Regions from separate parts of the Providencia sp. PROV004 genome, predicted to be linked through region 2. Evidence: predicted binding sites of a transcription regulator. Region 2 holds the regulator's gene; each other region holds the start of a gene.

Region 1 (4,620 bases), 2.3 Mb from region 2:
AATCTCGGTTGATTTCTTTTCCTCGGGGTACTGAGATGTTTCAGTTCCCCCGGTTCGCTTCGTTTGACTATGTATTCATCAAACGATAGTGCAACGAATTGCACTGGGTTTCCCCATTCGGAAATCGTCGGTTATCACGGTTCATATCACCTTACCGACGCTTATCGCAGATTAGCACGTCCTTCATCGCCTCTGATTGCCTAGGCATCCACCGTGTACGCTTAGTCGCTTAACCTCACAACCCGAAGGTGTCTTCTTACAACGAGTGACTGTGCTTCATGATTTCGGCGTTAGTCCGTGCGCGCAATGCTCACGCACGTTAAGTACGCTGCGCTTGCTGTGCGCGGGCTGCCTTGAACTCATGTCGCTCGTCGACTCGATAGTTTAAAGTACACTATTCAAGTTGAGATTTTTGAGAGACTCTCACATTGTTTAAGCGATAAACAATGTGCGTTGTTTTCAATTTTCAGCTTGTTCCAGATTGTTAAAGAGCATAATTGTTAAACCAACTATTTACATAATTGGCTTAATCATTATTGGGGACATCGTCTTTCACTCGATATCGGCGCAATTGGCGTCCCCTAGGGGATTCGAACCCCTGTTACCGCCGTGAAAGGGCGGTGTCCTAGGCCTCTAGACGAAGGGGACACGAAAATTCAATTGCAAAACACCGTTTTGCTATTTTCATGTAAGTCTTATCCTCTCGAATAAGTCTCCCACGTAAAGCCATTGCTCTACTTTCTATCAGACAATCTGTGTGAGCACTTCACAAAAACACTTCAATGGTAAGGAGGTGATCCAACCGCAGGTTCCCCTACGGTTACCTTGTTACGACTTCACCCCAGTCATGAATCACAAAGTGGTAAGCGCCCTCCCGAAGGTTAAGCTACCTACTTCTTTTGCAACCCACTCCCATGGTGTGACGGGCGGTGTGTACAAGGCCCGGGAACGTATTCACCGTAGCATTCTGATCTACGATTACTAGCGATTCCGACTTCATGGAGTCGAGTTGCAGACTCCAATCCGGACTACGACGTACTTTATGAGTTCCGCTTGCTCTCGCGAGGTCGCTTCTCTTTGTATACGCCATTGTAGCACGTGTGTAGCCCTACTCGTAAGGGCCATGATGACTTGACGTCATCCCCACCTTCCTCCGGTTTATCACCGGCAGTCTCCTTTGAGTTCCCGACCGAATCGCTGGCAACAAAGGATAAGGGTTGCGCTCGTTGCGGGACTTAACCCAACATTTCACAACACGAGCTGACGACAGCCATGCAGCACCTGTCTCAGAGTTCCCGAAGGCACTAAAGCATCTCTGCTAAATTCTCTGGATGTCAAGAGTAGGTAAGGTTCTTCGCGTTGCATCGAATTAAACCACATGCTCCACCGCTTGTGCGGGCCCCCGTCAATTCATTTGAGTTTTAACCTTGCGGCCGTACTCCCCAGGCGGTCGATTTAACGCGTTAGCTCCGAAAGCCACTCCTCAAGGGAACAACCTTCAAATCGACATCGTTTACAGCGTGGACTACCAGGGTATCTAATCCTGTTTGCTCCCCACGCTTTCGCACCTGAGCGTCAGTCTTTGTCCAGGGGGCCGCCTTCGCCACCGGTATTCCTCCACATCTCTACGCATTTCACCGCTACACATGGAATTCTACCCCCCTCTACAAGACTCTAGCTGACCAGTCTTAGATGCCATTCCCAGGTTAAGCCCGGGGATTTCACATCTAACTTAATCAACCGCCTGCGTGCGCTTTACGCCCAGTAATTCCGATTAACGCTTGCACCCTCCGTATTACCGCGGCTGCTGGCACGGAGTTAGCCGGTGCTTCTTCTGTCGGTAACGTCAATCGTTGATGATATTAGCATCAACGCCTTCCTCCCGACTGAAAGTACTTTACAACCCTAGGGCCTTCTTCATACACGCGGCATGGCTGCATCAGGCTTGCGCCCATTGTGCAATATTCCCCACTGCTGCCTCCCGTAGGAGTCTGGGCCGTGTCTCAGTCCCAGTGTGGCTGATCATCCTCTCAGACCAGCTAGGGATCGTCGCCTAGGTGAGCCATTACCTCACCTACTAGCTAATCCCATATGGGTTCATCCGATAGCGCAAGGACCGAAGTTCCCCTGCTTTGCTCCTGAGAGATTATGCGGTATTAGCTACCGTTTCCAGTAGTTATCCCCCTCTATCGGGCAGATCCCCATACATTACTCACCCGTCCGCCGCTCGTCAGCGAGAAGCAAGCTTCCCCTGTTACCGCTCGACTTGCATGTGTTAGGCCTGCCGCCAGCGTTCAATCTGAGCCATGATCAAACTCTTCAATTAAAAAGCTTGATGCTCAAAGAATGTTTACTGTCGTTTGATTTCCGAAGAAACCAAATTACCTATTAGTTCATATATATGAATTAACGTGTTAGTCACTCTTCAAGACTTAAAATCAAATATTTTTTTGATAGTGTCCTGTGAGTGCCCACACAGATTGTCTGATAAATTGTTAAAGAGCGTTGCGACTAAATCTGTTGATTTTCGACTTCGAGGTCGTTGTCGCGAGGAGGCGTATAATACGTTTTCCTCTGTGAGAGTCAAGCAATTTTTTGCTTTTTCTTTTCAGAATCTCTCGCTGCCGTTTCAGTGTTCACCGCGCTTTGCGTTGTCTTGTTCCCGGTCAGTGGTGGCGCATTATAGGGAGTCAGAAAAATCTGGCAACCCTTTTTTTGCATTTTTTTATTCAACTGCTGCATTCCACAGCAAAACCCCTACTTATACTGACTTATGCACGAAGTTATCCACAACCTGAAAATAATTTTAAAATTATCGCGCATTACGCAAACGTTTGCGTTACAATTGATTCGAAATTTCAGCATTGATTTTGTTTTTATGTTCTGAAATTGTTAGTGACTTATATATTGTTATAGAGAAAGTTGGCAAATTCCGCTTTGCTTTCATCAATAGATATAATAGGTATATAAGAAAAGCTCGTTGAGTTTTTCACTGACTGATATTCGTTATTGCCTTATTTATTCAAATCCAAGGGATCTATCTCATGCAACTGCTTCGTCCTATTCGTCGTGCCCTGCTTAGTGTGTCTGATAAAACAGGGGTTGTTGAATTCGCTAAGGCGTTATCTCAACGTGGTGTTGAGCTCCTATCTACCGGCGGTACTGCAAAGTTACTCGCTGAGTCAGGACTAAACGTAACTGAAGTTTCAGATTACACAGGGTTCCCTGAAATGATGGATGGCCGAGTAAAAACATTGCACCCGAAAGTGCATGGCGGAATTTTAGGTCGTCGTGGTACGGATGATGCCATTATGCAACAGCATGATATTGCACCGATTGATATGGTCGTTGTTAATCTATATCCATTTGCCCAAACCGTGGCAAAACCAAATTGTACCCTTGAAGATGCTGTAGAGAATATTGATATCGGCGGCCCAACCATGGTGCGCTCCGCGGCTAAGAACCATAAAGACGTAGCAATTGTAGTAAATAGTAATGACTATCAAATCATTATTGATGAAATGGATAACCACGAAAACTCACTCAATTGGTCTACGCGGTTTGACCTCGCAATTAAAGCTTTTGAACACACTGCAGCTTATGACAGCATGATTGCGAATTACTTTGGTGAATTAGTTGCCCCTTATTATGGTGATACGACCCAGCCTTCTGGCCGTTTCCCTCGCACCTTGAATTTAAATTTTATTAAGAAACAAGACATGCGTTACGGAGAGAACAGCCATCAAGATGCCGCTTTTTATATAGAAGAAAACCCAAAAGAAGCGTCTATTGCAACTGCTCAGCAGATCCAAGGTAAAGCCCTGTCTTATAACAATATCGCTGATACCGATGCAGCTCTTGAATGCGTTAAATCATTCGAAGAGCCTGCTTGTGTCATTGTTAAACATGCAAACCCTTGTGGTGTCGCTATCGGTGATTCGATTCATGCTGCTTATGATAACGCATTCAAAACTGATCCAACTTCTGCTTTTGGCGGCATTATCGCTTTCAATCGTCAATTAGATAAAGAAACTGCTCAAGCCATTATCGATCGCCAATTTGTGGAAGTCATTATTGCGCCTTCTGTTGCTAAAGATGCACTACCTATTCTTGAGACTAAACAAAACGTTCGCGTACTTGAATGTGGCGAATGGAGCAAACCAGTTACAGGATTAGACTTTAAACGTGTGAATGGTGGTTTATTGGTACAAGACCGTGACTTAGGTATGGTTGAAAAGGAAGCGCTACGTGTAGTCACAAACCGCCAACCTACAGAGCGTGAATTAAAAGATGCTATGTTCTGCTGGAAAGTCGCGAAGTTTGTGAAATCGAATGCGATTGTTTATGCCAAAAATGACATGACCGTTGGAATTGGTGCAGGGCAAATGAGCCGTGTCTATTCTGCAAAAATTGCAGGTATTAAAGCCGCTGATGAAGGTTTAGAAGTCGCTGGCTGTGCAATGGCCTCAGATGCCTTTTTCCCATTCCGCGATGGTATTGATGCCGCAGCTGCTGTTGGAGTAACCTGTGTTATCCAACCAGGTGGTTCTATCCGTGATGATGAAGTCATTGCGGCGGCAAATGAACATGGTATCGCCATGATTTTCACTAATATGCGTC
Region 2 (4,620 bases):
ATTCGACATAATTATTACTTATCTGATATTTAAAAAAATGTTAATGATGACGCCATTGTATAGGCTATTTTTTTAGGTTGTGAAACGGTAATATTTGGATCTTGTTATCAAAATTTTTGAAAGGAGAAGTTATGTGGTCTGCGCATGCACTCGAAGTGATTGATGCAGTTGCTCGAACTGGAAGCTTTAGTGGTGCTGCTGAAGAATTGCACCGTGTACCTTCTGCAATCAGCTATACCGTTAAGCAAGTTGAAGAATGGCTTGCGGTTCCTCTGTTTGAGCGTCGACATCGTGATGTTGTGCTAACGGAAGCTGGGGCGATATTTATTAAGGAGAGCCGTTCTGTTATCAAAAAAATGACAGATACTCGTCACCAGTGTCAGCAAGTTGCGAATGGTTGGCGTGGTCAATTTAGTATTGCCGTTGATTGTATTGTCAAACCACAGCGGACAGAACAGCTAATTCTTGATTTTTATCGTCATTTTCCTGATATCGAACTCTTTATTCATCCAGAGGTGTTTAATGGGGTGTGGGATGCACTTGCTGATGGGCGTGTAGATGTTGCGATTGGTGCGACTCGAGCATCTCCAATTGGTGAAAGGTATAGTTTCCGTGATATGGGTTTTATGTCGTGGATGTGTGTTGCAAGCCCAGAGCACCCATTAGCCAGAATAGGTGAAAAACTGACCGATGATCAAATGAGAGAGTACCCTAGTTTGTGCCTTGAAGATACTTCACGTAACCTACCCAAACGTGATACTTGGGCTCTTGATAACCAGCGTCGGCTTGTTGTGCCTTACTGGGAAAATGGCTTAGCTTGTTTAGTTAATGGGTTATGTGTTGGGATGGTACCTGAGCATCGAGCGGCTCCGCTTTGTGAAAACGGCCAATTAGTTGAACTATCATTAGCGCAGCCTTTTCCACCCAGTCCTTGCTGTTTAACTTGGGTGGAAAATAATACATCACCAGCGCTCAGCTGGTTGTTAGATTACCTTGGCGATAACGAAACGCTTAACGCAGAGTGGCTTTCAACCTAGTTATTCGTACTATCGGCGGTAATCGATAAATGGACCATCTGCAACAGAACGACGTTCTACAAGGCGAGGGTGGACTTCGATTGTTTGAGCATCTTCGCGCTTATTGACGATACGATCGAGCAGCATTGTGAAGGCCATTTGCCCTAAACGCTCTTTGGGTTGGTGGATTGTGGTCAATGCCGGTGTAAAATAGCGCGCATTTCGCACATTATCATAGCCAATGATTGAAATATCTTGTGGAACACGTAATCCCATTTCATCAGCGGCACAAATTGCTCCCATTGCCATGATATCACCACCACAAAATACAGCGGTAGGGCGCTGTTTATGGCTTAAAATTTGCGTCATTGCTTTATAGCCAGACTCAGGTTCGAAATCCCCCTGAACTATCCATTCTTCTTTTAGTGTAATTTTGGCCTCTTCCATTGCTTTTTTGAAGCCAGTTAAACGTCCAATACCTGTATTTCTTTCAAGTGAACCAGGGATCACTCCAATATCGCGATGCCCACGGTCAATTAAATAGCGACCTGCTAGGTATCCACCATGGAACGAGTTATCAATAATGCTATCTGTAAAATCGCCACGAGAAGTTCCCCAGTCCATGACTACCATTGGGATATTGCGGTAATCTTCTAGCATACCAATTAAGGTATCAGGGTACTCGGAACACATCACAAGTAAGCCATCAACGCGCTTTTGTGCTAGCATCTGTAAATACGCTTTTTGTTTTCCCAAATTGTTATGAGAATTACAAAGAATCAGCGTATAGCCTTTTTCATAACAGCTATTTTCAACAGATTCGATCACCTCAGCGAAGTAAGGCGCTTCACTGGAAGTTGCTAACAACCCAATCGACTTTGTGTGGTTAACTTTTAAACTACGGGCAACCGCACTTGGCGAATAATTGAGCTCTTTAATTGCAGCCCAAACCGCAGCCTTAGTGTCATCAGCTACAAAGCGCGTTTTATTAATAACATGGGATACGGTTGTGGTAGATACGCCAGCGCGCTTCGCCACATCTTTAATCGTTGCCATGGGGGAAAAAAACTCCTGACCAATAACCGGTCTCTATAAGAATTCTTGTTAAAAAATTACCTGCATATTGATGCATTGATCCTTTGCTGGCAATAATTTAGCGATTTGTTGTCGATTTTGTCTGATCTAGCGCAAAAACGAAAGAAATAATTGATGTTATAACATGTGATATAGACACTAGTTTTACTTTTTTGGATATGTATACTTAATAACCTTTATTGTTTCATGGTTATTTATTAATTCAATTACATTAGAATGAGAGGAACTCATGGATACAGATGTTAAATATGGATTGCTTGCTGCGCTGGGCTCATTAGCATTAATTATCTTTCTTGCTGCGCATATTTTCTGATTTTATTTCAGCCTTGAGTAGGGTGAATTTAAAAGGGCGAGTATATCTCGCCCTTGCAGTATCTAAACTTAGCAACAAGCAGAAATTGTTATGCTAAATTTTCTTCCACAAATTTCCAGTTAACCAGTGCCCAGAAGTTTTCTAAATATTTAGGGCGAGCGTTACGGTAATCGATATAGTAAGCGTGCTCCCAAATATCAACAGTTAACACGGGCTTATCATCACCAGAAATAGGTGTTGCAGCGTTAGATGTATTCACTATAGCAAGGCTACCATCTGCTTTTTTCACCAGCCATGTCCAACCTGCACCAAAATTTTTGGTTGCTGCATCAGTAAATTGAGCTTTAAATTCAGCGAAAGAACCGAATGATTTATTGATTGCATCAGCTACTTTACCTGTTGGTTCACCACCTGCATTTGGCGCTAAGCAATTCCAATAGAAAGTGTGATTCCAAACTTGTGCTGCGTTGTTAAAAACTCCGGCTTCAGAAGTTTTGATAATTTCTTCTAAAGATTTTCCTTCAAAGTCAGTGCCTTTGATTAGGTTATTTAAGTTAACAACGTACGTGTTATGGTGCTTACCATAGTGATATTCTAAGGTTTCAGCTGAGATATAAGGTTCTAAAGCATCTTTTGCATACGGTAAAGCGGGTAGTTCAAATGACATTTCGTACTCCTTGATTGCTTTTATATCAAAAAACTTAGGGTGTTTGCTCTTAAAATGAGCGAAATAGTCGGTTACTGCTTATCATTAGAGTTTCGCCTATCGGCGATATGATATTTAATATATTAATGATAACACGTTAAACCTTACAAAGGTAAAGGTAATAGCGTTACTCAAATGTTAACAAATAAATAGGGGAGTTACACATAGAAATCATATGGATATTCCGAATAGATGACCTGAATATATCAAATATGCATTTTTAACTAGAAATAGCTGCTTGTTTGACTTAGGTAAAGAGAAGATAGAAAAGATGCCTTTTTGCTTTTTGGAATGCTATAGTAATGCCCCTATAAAACTGGCATATTGTATGAAACAATTCAGTTTCTTATTATATCAGTCAATGTATTCTGTTAAGTTGCGGTAGACTCTCAGTTACCGGCTGACTGCAAACCTGCATCTTTGTTTTAAGGAAGTTAAAAATGACAACTATTGAAAGAATTGAGCGCCAAATTAAAGAAAACCCAATTTTATTATATATGAAAGGCTCTCCTAAACTTCCGAGCTGTGGTTTTTCTGCTCAAGCAGTACAAGCTCTGTCTTCTTGTGGTGAGCGTTTTGCTTATGTTGATATCTTACAAAACCCAGATATTCGCGCTGAATTGCCAAAATACGCAAACTGGCCGACTTTTCCACAATTATGGGTGGATGGTGAGCTGGTCGGTGGCTGTGATATCATCATGGAAATGTTCCAGCGTGGTGAGCTCCAGTCTCTAATCAAAGAAACTGCGGATAAATATCGTCCAGCAGATGAAGCTAGCGCAGACTAAATTAAGCCACAAATAAAAGACGTAAAAACCGTATTTGACGAAGGCATTTTTGCTTTACATCAAATACGGTTTTTTCTGTCATGGTGATTTACTAAAAGATTATTGACTGTCTTCAATAATTGGCCAACCACCCAATTTTTTCCACTTATTAACGATTTCACAAAATAGCAAAGCCGTGCGATTCGTATCATACAGTGCGCCATGAGCTTGTTTACCATCGAATGGGATACCCGCAGAAACACAAGCTTTTGCCAGAATTGTTTGACCAAATACAAGGCCACTCAGTGCTGCAGTATCGAAGGTCGCAAATGGATGGAAAGGATTACGTTTTAAACCTGCTCGCTCGGCCGCATTCATGACAAAGCTGTGATCAAAATTAGCATTATGAGCGACAATAATTGCGCGATTACAATCTGTGTTTTTCATTCCTTTGCGAATGACTTTAAATATCGCATGAAGGGCGTCATATTCGCTAACAGCACCGCGTAGAGGGTTTGTTGGATCAATTCCGGTGAAGGCAAGAGCGGACGGTTCAAGATTCGCCCCTTCAAAAGGTTCTACATGAAAATGCAATGTTTCATCCATGGAGAGCCAGCCGTCTTTATCCATTTTTAAGGTGATGGCAGCAATTTCTAACAGGCCGTCAGTTTTTGCATTAAACCCACCAGTTTCAACATCAATAACGACAGGATAGTATCCCCT
Region 3 (4,620 bases), 1.1 Mb from region 2:
TATGGTGCTAAGGATTTTAAAACTGGCGCTTGTGGTTCCTACCTAGATATTATGGGGCAAGCCGGGCTAAACCATTATGTGGATGTGACTGGTGGTGTTCTAGAAGAGCAATGTTCTTCAATGCTGAGTGCTTTTTTTAAATTGCGTAGAGCGCAAAAAAAAGAACAAAAGCGCTAACACAGTAAAATTTAGCGCACTTATTTTATTTCAGCATGATTTATAGCGAGTTTTCAGGTGCTTCTGGTGGCGAGATAGGTGTTTCATTATCGGTCTCATCGGTATTTTGTGATGGGTGTAATGAAAGTAAATATTTTCCTAATGGCAGCCTTTTTTCATCAAGAGTTTTAGATGGCCGCGCCGCAGAACTCATTTTCCCTAAATTCGTCATACTAACTTTTTCAGAAATAGGGGACTGATTTTGCATAGCTTGAGATTCAGTAGTGCTATGGTTCTCAGGAGAAATCAAATAAATAAGTGACTTCTGGGCAATATCAAGAGCATGCTGTTTTCTTTCTTGGCTTTGTAAGTAACCCACTAAACTTTGATGATAACGACGAATATTCTCAACGTAACGATAAGCTTCGTGGCCACGTGCATAACCATAAGTGAGTTGTGAGTAATATTTTTTCTGCGTCAATAAAGGTAAACGGGCTTTTACATCTAACCACCGGTTAGGGTCTCCGCCTAACATTTCAGTTAATTTACGGACATCCTGCATATGCCCATACCCCATATTATAGGCGGAAAGGGCAAACCAGATACGGTCATCCTCTTCGATGGTTTCAGGTAAACGCTCCATAATATAAGCTATATAAGCGGCGCCGCCCTTTATGCTTTCTTCCGGGTCTAACCTATCCGCAATACCCATTGTTGTTGCGGTTGGCTTTGTTAGCATCATTAGCCCGCGTACCCCCGTAGGTGAGGTCGCTAAAGGATCCCAATGGGACTCTTGCCATGCAATAGCCGCTAATAATTTCCAGTCAATTACCTGAGCATATTTTTCAAATAGAGGTTGATACTCGGGGAGTTTATTATCAATGGCTTTAATAAATGCCATTGTGTCGAAATAATCGAAAGACTCTACATGGCTGAAATATTTTTCATTAAGACGTGCAAGTAATTCGCTTTCATGGCTGATGTTGAAGAAATCAAGCAACGCAGCATCTAAACTGTTTTCTTTACTACGACGCATATACCAAGTAACAGCATGATCATCCAATAAATCAAAAGCAACCGCTAATTGCGGGTGAATACGTTGCTGTAGTGCAACGGCAATAGAGTCTTCTAATGTGTAGTCAACCTCACCATCGGCAACCATTTCAAGGATTTGATTGGTATTGTATTTTGAGGTTTCTTCCCACTTTAGGTTTGGGTATTCCTTGGCGAGTTCCTTCAAGGTACTTGCATGCGCCGTACCCGCTGTTACCAATAATTTACCCGTTATTTCATTGAAGTTTTTGGGGCGATTTGTTCCTTTGCGATAGACAAGTTGTTGAGTGACATTAAGATAACTTGGACCAGTTTTTGTTTTGGCTAAACGGTCTTTGTTATACAGTAAACCCGCAACCGCGATATCGGCATCGCCATTTTCAAGGTCATCAAATATTTGCTCGAATGTTGGGCGGATGGTTATCTTGAGTTTAACGCCTAAGTATGAGGCAAAGCCTTGAGCCAGCTCGTAGTCGAACCCACGCAGCTGTTTCTGCTCATCAATATAGATAAGTGGCGAGCTAACGGCACTAATACGTAATTCACCTTGAGAAATAATTTTATTAATTTGTGAATTCTGCGTATTGGGCCAGCGGACGTTAAAACCGATGACCATAGTTGCTAGTAGCGCGATGACCACGATAATTAAATAGTTAACTTTTAAGTTATTCAAATAATAGTTTCTCGTGCATTGGCTGGTGCTGTATGTCCATAAAAGAGTATGGCTAAGTAATGGTTATAATTCCAGTAGTCGGCTATTTTGCTCAACATTTAGGAACGGTGCAACCTATATTATCGTATTTAGCACAGAATAATATTTAACTAATCGCTTTATTTTTAATCACGCAAACGGTTTCGTATTGATGAACATTGCTCTATAATGTGTTCCGGTTTCCCTGCTTTCATGTTCAGGGCTGGCGTTTAAAAGAGAGAAATTAAGACGATGGAAATTTTGCGTGGTTCACCTGCTCTATCAGCATTTCGTATTACCCGCCTTTTGGCGCTGTTTGCAGAAAAACAGCTTCCTGTCACGGATATCTATGCTGAGTATATGCACTTTGCTGAATTATCAGCGCCGTTGAGTGATAGTGAGCAAGGCAAACTGAGCAGTTTGTTAAAGTATGGTCCTTCTCTGGCTGAGCACGAGCCATTCGGTAAGCTTATTTTAGTCACTCCTCGTCCGGGAACTATCTCTCCGTGGTCTTCAAAAGCCACCGATATTGCACATAACTGTGGTCTTCGCCAAGTAAAGCGTATCGAACGCGGGATTGCTTATTATGTTCAAAGTGATGCATTGACCCAAGAACAGTGGCATGAAGTGATCGCTATTTTGCATGATCGCATGATGGAAAGCATTTTTTCTTCTTTTGAACAAGCGAGCGCACTGTTTGTGCAGCAACAGCCGGCACCAATGAAATCCATTGATGTGATTACAGGTGGCCGCCTTGCATTGGAAACAGCTAACAGGGAAATGGGGCTCGCGTTAGCCGATGACGAAATTGATTACCTGTTAGAGGCATTTACTGGGTTAAAACGTAATCCAACGGATGTTGAGCTCTATATGTTTGCGCAAGCAAACTCAGAACATTGCCGCCATAAAATCTTTAATGCAGACTGGGTAATTGATGGTGAAAAACAGCCTAAATCACTGTTTAAAATGATTAAAAATACGTTTGAAAAAACACCTGACCATGTTTTATCTGCTTATAAAGATAATGCCGCCGTTATGGAAGGTTCGTCTGTTGGCCGCTTTTTTCCTGAACCTGAAGGACGTACATACCGCTACCACCAAGAAGATGCTCATATCTTAATGAAGGTGGAAACTCATAACCACCCAACAGCGATTTCACCATGGCCGGGAGCAGCAACAGGCTCTGGCGGTGAAATTCGTGATGAAGGCGCAACAGGGCGTGGCGCGAAGCCAAAAGCTGGTTTAGTCGGTTTTTCTGTTTCTAACTTACGCATTCCCGGTTTTGAACAGCCTTGGGAAGAAGATTTTGGTAAACCAGAGCGCATTGTGACGGCTTTGGATATTATGATGGAAGGGCCATTAGGTGGGGCGGCATTCAATAATGAATTTGGTCGTCCTGCGCTATTAGGTTATTTCAGAACGTATGAAGAAAAAGTTAACAGCCACAATGGTGAAGAATTACGTGGTTACCATAAGCCTATTATGTTAGCGGGTGGTATCGGAAACATCCGTGCAGATCACGTACAAAAAGGCGATATTACGGTTGGTGCAAAACTGATTGTACTCGGTGGCCCTTCAATGAACATTGGGTTAGGTGGCGGGGCTGCATCATCAATGGCATCAGGCCAATCAGACGCAGATCTCGATTTTGCTTCGGTACAACGTGATAATGCCGAAATGGAACGCCGTTGCCAAGAAGTTATCGACCGTTGCTGGCAGCTTGGTGATGATAACCCTATCTTATTTATCCACGATGTGGGCGCAGGTGGTTTATCGAATGCCATGCCTGAGCTGGTGAGTGATGGTGGCCGCGGTGGACGTTTTGAGTTACGTAAAATTCTTAATGATGAACCGGGCATGAGCCCGCTAGAAGTTTGGTGTAATGAGTCTCAAGAGCGCTATGTGATGGCAGTTTCACCTGAGCAGCTTTCTGTCTTTACGGCGATTTGTGAACGTGAACGTGCGCCATTTGCCGTGATTGGGGAGGCGACTGAAGAGCGACATTTAACACTGAATGATGAACACTTTTCTAACCAACCTATAGATATGCCTTTGGATGTTTTACTGGGTAAAACACCAAAAATGCTGCGTGATGTAACAACATTAAAGGCAGAGCCCGATTCATTAGATAGAACAGCGATTAATTTAAATGAAGCGGTGAAGCGTGTTCTACATTTGCCTGCAGTAGCTGAAAAAACATTCTTAATCACCATTGGTGACCGCACAGTGACGGGTATGGTGGCACGTGATCAGATGGTTGGCCCATGGCAAATTCCTGTTGCTGACTGCGCGGTAACCACCGCTAGCTTAGATAGCTACTATGGGGAATCCATGTCAATAGGTGAAAGAACACCAGTAGCATTGGTAGACTTTGCTGCATCAGCACGAATGGCAGTTGGGGAAGCATTAACTAATATCGCATGTTCTTATGTGCAAGATTTAAAACGCGTTAAATTGTCGGCTAACTGGATGGCAGCAGCTGGGCACCCTGGTGAAGATGCAGGTCTATATGAAGCGGTTAAAGCGGTAGGAGAAGAACTGTGCCCTGCGTTAGGTTTAACTATCCCAGTTGGTAAAGACTCCATGTCAATGAAAACGCGTTGGCAGCAAGATGGCGAAGAACGCGAAATGACCTCGCCACTTTCTTTGGTGATTAGTGCATTTGGTCGTGTTGAAGATGTTCGCTTGACAGTGACACCTGAATTAAAAGTAACTAATGA
Region 4 (4,620 bases), 1.0 Mb from region 2:
AAAAAGTTCGATGGTTGCGCCATTTTCATCACAAATCTTCCCTTCAACCGCCGTCATTAATCACGGAGAAAATATAACAATGATTTATATTGACGATACAGGGAAACAAATTCAGTACCAAACCAAGCTATAAAAATAGGTTTAGCCCCTTTTATAGCTTGGTTGATATATACTAGGATTGAGCTACAACTTTAGGGCGGATAAACACGGCAGGAATAGCAAGAAGCGCCATTAAATAGAAAACTACACCATGATGAGCAGGCACTCGCTCATAAATATACCCCACAATAATAGTCAGGACGGCTAACCCACCACCGGTTGCGAGGGCAGAGTAAACACCTTGTAATGGGATAATTTCATTTTCTTTTCTTGCGCTGATAAAGCGCATTGCCGCTAGATGACAAATCGTAAAAGTCCCACTGTGAAGAATTTGCACTACAATTAACACAGGTAATGCAGTAAACGCCCCCATCAGCCCCCAGCGGATAATTCCACAAAATGCGGATAACAGCAGTAAATTACGCGCACTCCAACGCCGGAACAAACGGTGACTTAACATAAATACAATGACTTCAGCAACCACCCCCAGCGACCATAAATTACCGATCACTAAATCTGAATAACCCGCCTCTTTCCAAAATAGGGAAGCAAAACCATAATAAGCTGCATGGGCCCCTTGTAATAAGGTCACACAAATTAAAAACCTAACGACGTTTTTATCAGCAATCAACTGTTTAAAAGTGACTTTATTGCCACCTTCAATTTTCGCCGCTCCCATTGGCATAATTGCCGGTTTCATCATTGCGCCTAGTAATAATGCTAAACAGCTTACTATCAACGCTACCATGATGGCTTTATTACCCCAAACACCTGCTAAATACCCCATCAATGAGGAGCCAATAATAAAAGCTATCGACCCCCAGACGCGAATTTTGCCATAGTCAAAGGTAAATTGTTTTTGCCATGTTCCTGCCAGTGAATCTCCTAACGGAACCATTGGCGCAAAAAATAAGTTAAAGCCTATCATTACAAATAGCAGCCATGCCCAATGAGAACCCAAAGCAAAACCAACAGAGAAAATGAGTGAAAGCCCTGCAAGTAAACGTAGTGCCGTAATCAGTTTCGAGGGCTCTTTAACTAAAGGAGTAATGAACATCGCGCCAAGGAAACGGGCTGCTAACCCTACCCCTAACAAAACACCAATCATTTCTGCATCAATTCCCTCACCTTGTAGCCAAACTGACCAAAATGGTAAGAAAATACTGTAGGCAAAAAAGTAGGTAAAATAATCAATGGCTAGCCAACGCGTTGATGGAATGACCATCATCCCTCCGTTTTTTCAATGCAAAAAACCCGCTCATACATACATGTAGAAGCGGGTTTTAATCACGAATTGTCGTTTAAATTATGCGTAAACTGGGTATTTCTTGCAAATTGCTAATACTTTTTGTTTTACGCTCTCAATGGTCGCTTCGTCATTGAGGTTGTCTAGGATATCACACATCCAGCCCGCTAGCTCACTCGCTTCTGCTTCTTTAAAGCCGCGGCGTGTAATTGCAGGAGAACCGATACGTACACCAGACGTTACGAATGGGCTCTTAGGATCGTTAGGTACACTGTTTTTGTTAACTGTGATATTCGCACGGCCCAGTGCAGCATCTGCATCTTTACCTGTGATATCTTTGTCTACTAAATCCACTAAGAACAAATGGTTTTCCGTTCCACCAGATACGACTTTATAGCCACGTTTTTGGAAAACGTCGACCATTGCTTTGGCATTTTTAGCCACTTGTTGTTGGTAAACTTTGAATTCTGGTTCCATCGCTTCTTTCAATGCAACCGCTTTACCTGCAATCACATGCATTAAAGGGCCACCTTGAGAACCTGGGAATACGGCTGAGTTGATTTTTTTGTATAACTCTTCGTCACCACCTTTAGCTAAAATTAATCCACCACGTGGACCTGCTAAAGTTTTATGTGTTGTTGTCGTCACAACATGTGCGTGAGGCACTGGGTTTGGATAAACACCAGCAGCAATCAAACCTGCTACGTGAGCCATATCCACAAACAGATAAGCACCAATGCCATCTGCGATTTCACGCATTTTTGCCCAATCAACCACACCTGAATACGCAGAAAAACCACCGATAATCATTTTTGGTTTATGTTTTTCAGCTTGCGCTTTGATATCATCGTAGTCAATTTTACCGCTTTCATCGATGCCATAAGGCACGATGTTGTACAGTTTACCTGAGAAGTTAACTGGTGAACCGTGAGTTAAGTGACCACCATGTGCCAGATTCATCCCCAGAACAGTATCACCTGGCTGTAATAACGCCATGTAAACAGCAGCGTTAGCTTGTGAACCTGAGTGTGGTTGCACGTTCGCATAGTCAGCACCAAATAGTTCTTTCGCACGGTCAATCGCTAATTGTTCTACCACATCAACATACTCACAACCGCCATAGTAGCGTTTGCCTGGGTAGCCTTCTGCATATTTATTGGTTAGCTGAGAACCTTGAGCCTGCATGACTCGTGGACTGGTATAGTTTTCAGAAGCAATTAATTCAATGTGTTCTTCTTGACGTTGTACTTCTTGCTCCATTGCTTCCCATAATTTTGGATCGTAGTCAGCAATATTCATTTCACGCTTTAACATTCGCTTCTCCTGCCTCAGCAATTCAATAGGTTGAAAATCGATTCATCGCAATGACACACAGTGTAAACTCTTTTTCTCTCTTGAGATAGCCCTAAAGAAAAAATATACGCAAACGATTGCATTAATTTTTTTCACTTCATTTGCTTCTGAAGGCTCCACTATAAAATAGCTTAAATTTTAATTTTTAACGTAGAAACATCCAGATTTGCTAGCCCCTTCTCATTGTGTGCTTAATTCCGACATATTTTCCCAGTTTGAGTCTTTACATAAAACCTTAAATATTATAAGTTGTATTTAAAATACATGTTTATAAATAAACTTTATGTCTCTCAAAAAAGAGTGATTTATTGGGATGAAATATACTTATCCCAATGATGTAAAAGGATATGTTTGTACAAAACTAAAAACTGACGCCTTACGATCACTACGATGAGAACATGAAAATAATTCAGGAGCACCTGTATGCTAGATAGCCAAACCATCGCCATTGTTAAATCCACCATTCCTGCCATTGCTGAAACAGGGCCAAAATTAACCGCACATTTTTATGATCGGATGTTTAAACAACACCCTGAACTAAAAGATATTTTTAACATGACTCACCAAATGAATGGCGACCAACGTGAAGCTCTATTCAACGCTATTTGTGCTTATGCGGTAAATATTGAAACCCCTGAAGCACTGATTTCAGCGGTTGAAAAAATTGCCCAAAAACACGTTAGTTTAAATATCAAACCTGAGCATTACCCTATTGTTGGGGAAAATTTACTGGCGGCTATCGATGAACTACTTAGCCCAGGCCAAGAAGTACTTGATGCTTGGGGAAGAGCTTACGGGGTCTTAGCTGATATCTTTATTGGTCGTGAAGCAGTAATTTACCAAGAGAATGCAGATAAAATTGGGGGCTGGGAAGGTTTACGTGAATTTAAATTGAAACAAAAACAGCCCCAAAGTGATGTGATCACCAGTTTTGAATTCGTACCTGTCGATGGGAAACCTGTCGCGGATTACCGCCCAGGCCAATATATCACTATTTATGTCAACAACCAGGGATTTGAAAACCAAGAAATCCGCCAATACTCACTGACGACTGCGCCTAATGGCCGTAGCTACCGTATTGCAGTAAAACGTGAAGAACAAGGCTCAGTTTCTAATTTCTTACATCAACAATTAAATGAAGGTGACCATGTACTACTCGCCCCACCCTGTGGTGATTTCTTCATTGATGTTGATGGCCAGACACCTGTTACCTTGATCTCTGCAGGCGTTGGTTTAACCCCAATGCTGAGTATGTTAAATCATCTAACAGAACAAGGTCACAATGCTCAAGTTAATTGGTTCCATGCCGCTGAAAATGGTGCTGTTCATGCCTTTAGGCACGAAATTCAACAACTATTAGCAAAACAACAAACCAGCCAATCTGCGATTTGGTTTAATCAACCAAGAGAGGAAGATCGTCTCGGGTTTGATTACCAATATGAAGGTTTAATGAATTTAGAATTGGTACGTGAATGGATTGAGCAACCGAACATGCAATTCTATTTCTGTGGCCCTGTTGGTTTTATGCAGCACGTAGGCAAACAGCTAATTGCAATGGGTGTCGATGCCGATGCTATTCACTATGAATGTTTTGGACCACATAAAGTATTACCCCTCAATTAATGGATAAAAAATGCTCTTCTGTTTAGAAGAGCATTCTCTGAAACATATTAACTGAAGAAAATGGTTTAAATGGTTAAGTGTTTGCCATTTTTCTAAATTTAGCGGTAACGGACTCGCATAATAAATACGCAATTCTAATCCCATTCCTGTGTATTTTCCGTTACCGCTTTTTCACATAACGTAATTTATTAAATCGCTTCTTCATCTTGCTCACCAGTCCGAATACGGATCACTCGAGCTACATCATAAACAAAGATCTTCCCATCGCCAATTTTGCCCGTTTGGGCCGTTTGCATAAT

Evidence for each region. Region 2 encodes PurR, which represses purine synthesis genes. Its sites were predicted from a motif close to CANGCAAACGTTTGCNTG; they were not measured.
Region 1: the regulator PurR is predicted to act here: its motif matches at 2,824-2,841, upstream of purH (bifunctional phosphoribosylaminoimidazolecarboxamide formyltransferase/IMP cyclohydrolase).
Region 3: the regulator PurR is predicted to act here: its motif matches at 2,052-2,069, upstream of purL (phosphoribosylformylglycinamidine synthase).
Region 4: the regulator PurR is predicted to act here: its motif matches at 2,765-2,782, upstream of glyA (serine hydroxymethyltransferase).

Annotation. Positions count from the first base shown of each region.
Region 1 covers NZ_CP042859.1:426,083-430,702, reverse strand. Annotated here, with positions in the region: rRNA gene FVA69_RS01920 (23S ribosomal RNA) at 1-235, opposite strand, end outside; tRNA gene FVA69_RS01915 (tRNA-Glu) at 573-648, opposite strand; rRNA gene FVA69_RS01910 (16S ribosomal RNA) at 787-2,326, opposite strand; gene FVA69_RS01905 (hypothetical protein) at 2,584-2,742, opposite strand; gene purH (bifunctional phosphoribosylaminoimidazolecarboxamide formyltransferase/IMP cyclohydrolase) at 3,045-4,620, shown strand, end outside.
Region 2 covers NZ_CP042859.1:2,762,124-2,766,743, reverse strand. Annotated here, with positions in the region: gene punC (purine nucleoside transporter PunC) at 1-9, opposite strand, end outside; gene punR (DNA-binding transcriptional activator PunR) at 132-1,037, shown strand; gene purR (HTH-type transcriptional repressor PurR) at 1,047-2,072, opposite strand; gene sodB (superoxide dismutase [Fe]) at 2,513-3,091, opposite strand; gene FVA69_RS12435 (Grx4 family monothiol glutaredoxin) at 3,571-3,918, shown strand; gene rnt (ribonuclease T) at 4,018-4,620, opposite strand, start outside.
Region 3 covers NZ_CP042859.1:1,685,519-1,690,138, forward strand. Annotated here, with positions in the region: gene tadA (tRNA adenosine(34) deaminase TadA) at 1-177, shown strand, start outside; gene mltF (membrane-bound lytic murein transglycosylase MltF) at 218-1,882, opposite strand; gene purL (phosphoribosylformylglycinamidine synthase) at 2,153-4,620, shown strand, end outside.
Region 4 covers NZ_CP042859.1:1,712,610-1,717,229, reverse strand. Annotated here, with positions in the region: gene FVA69_RS07440 (fimbrial biogenesis chaperone) at 1-133, shown strand, start outside; gene FVA69_RS07435 (3-phenylpropionate MFS transporter) at 173-1,324, opposite strand; gene glyA (serine hydroxymethyltransferase) at 1,406-2,659, opposite strand; gene hmpA (NO-inducible flavohemoprotein) at 3,122-4,321, shown strand; gene glnB (nitrogen regulatory protein P-II) at 4,510-4,620, opposite strand, start outside.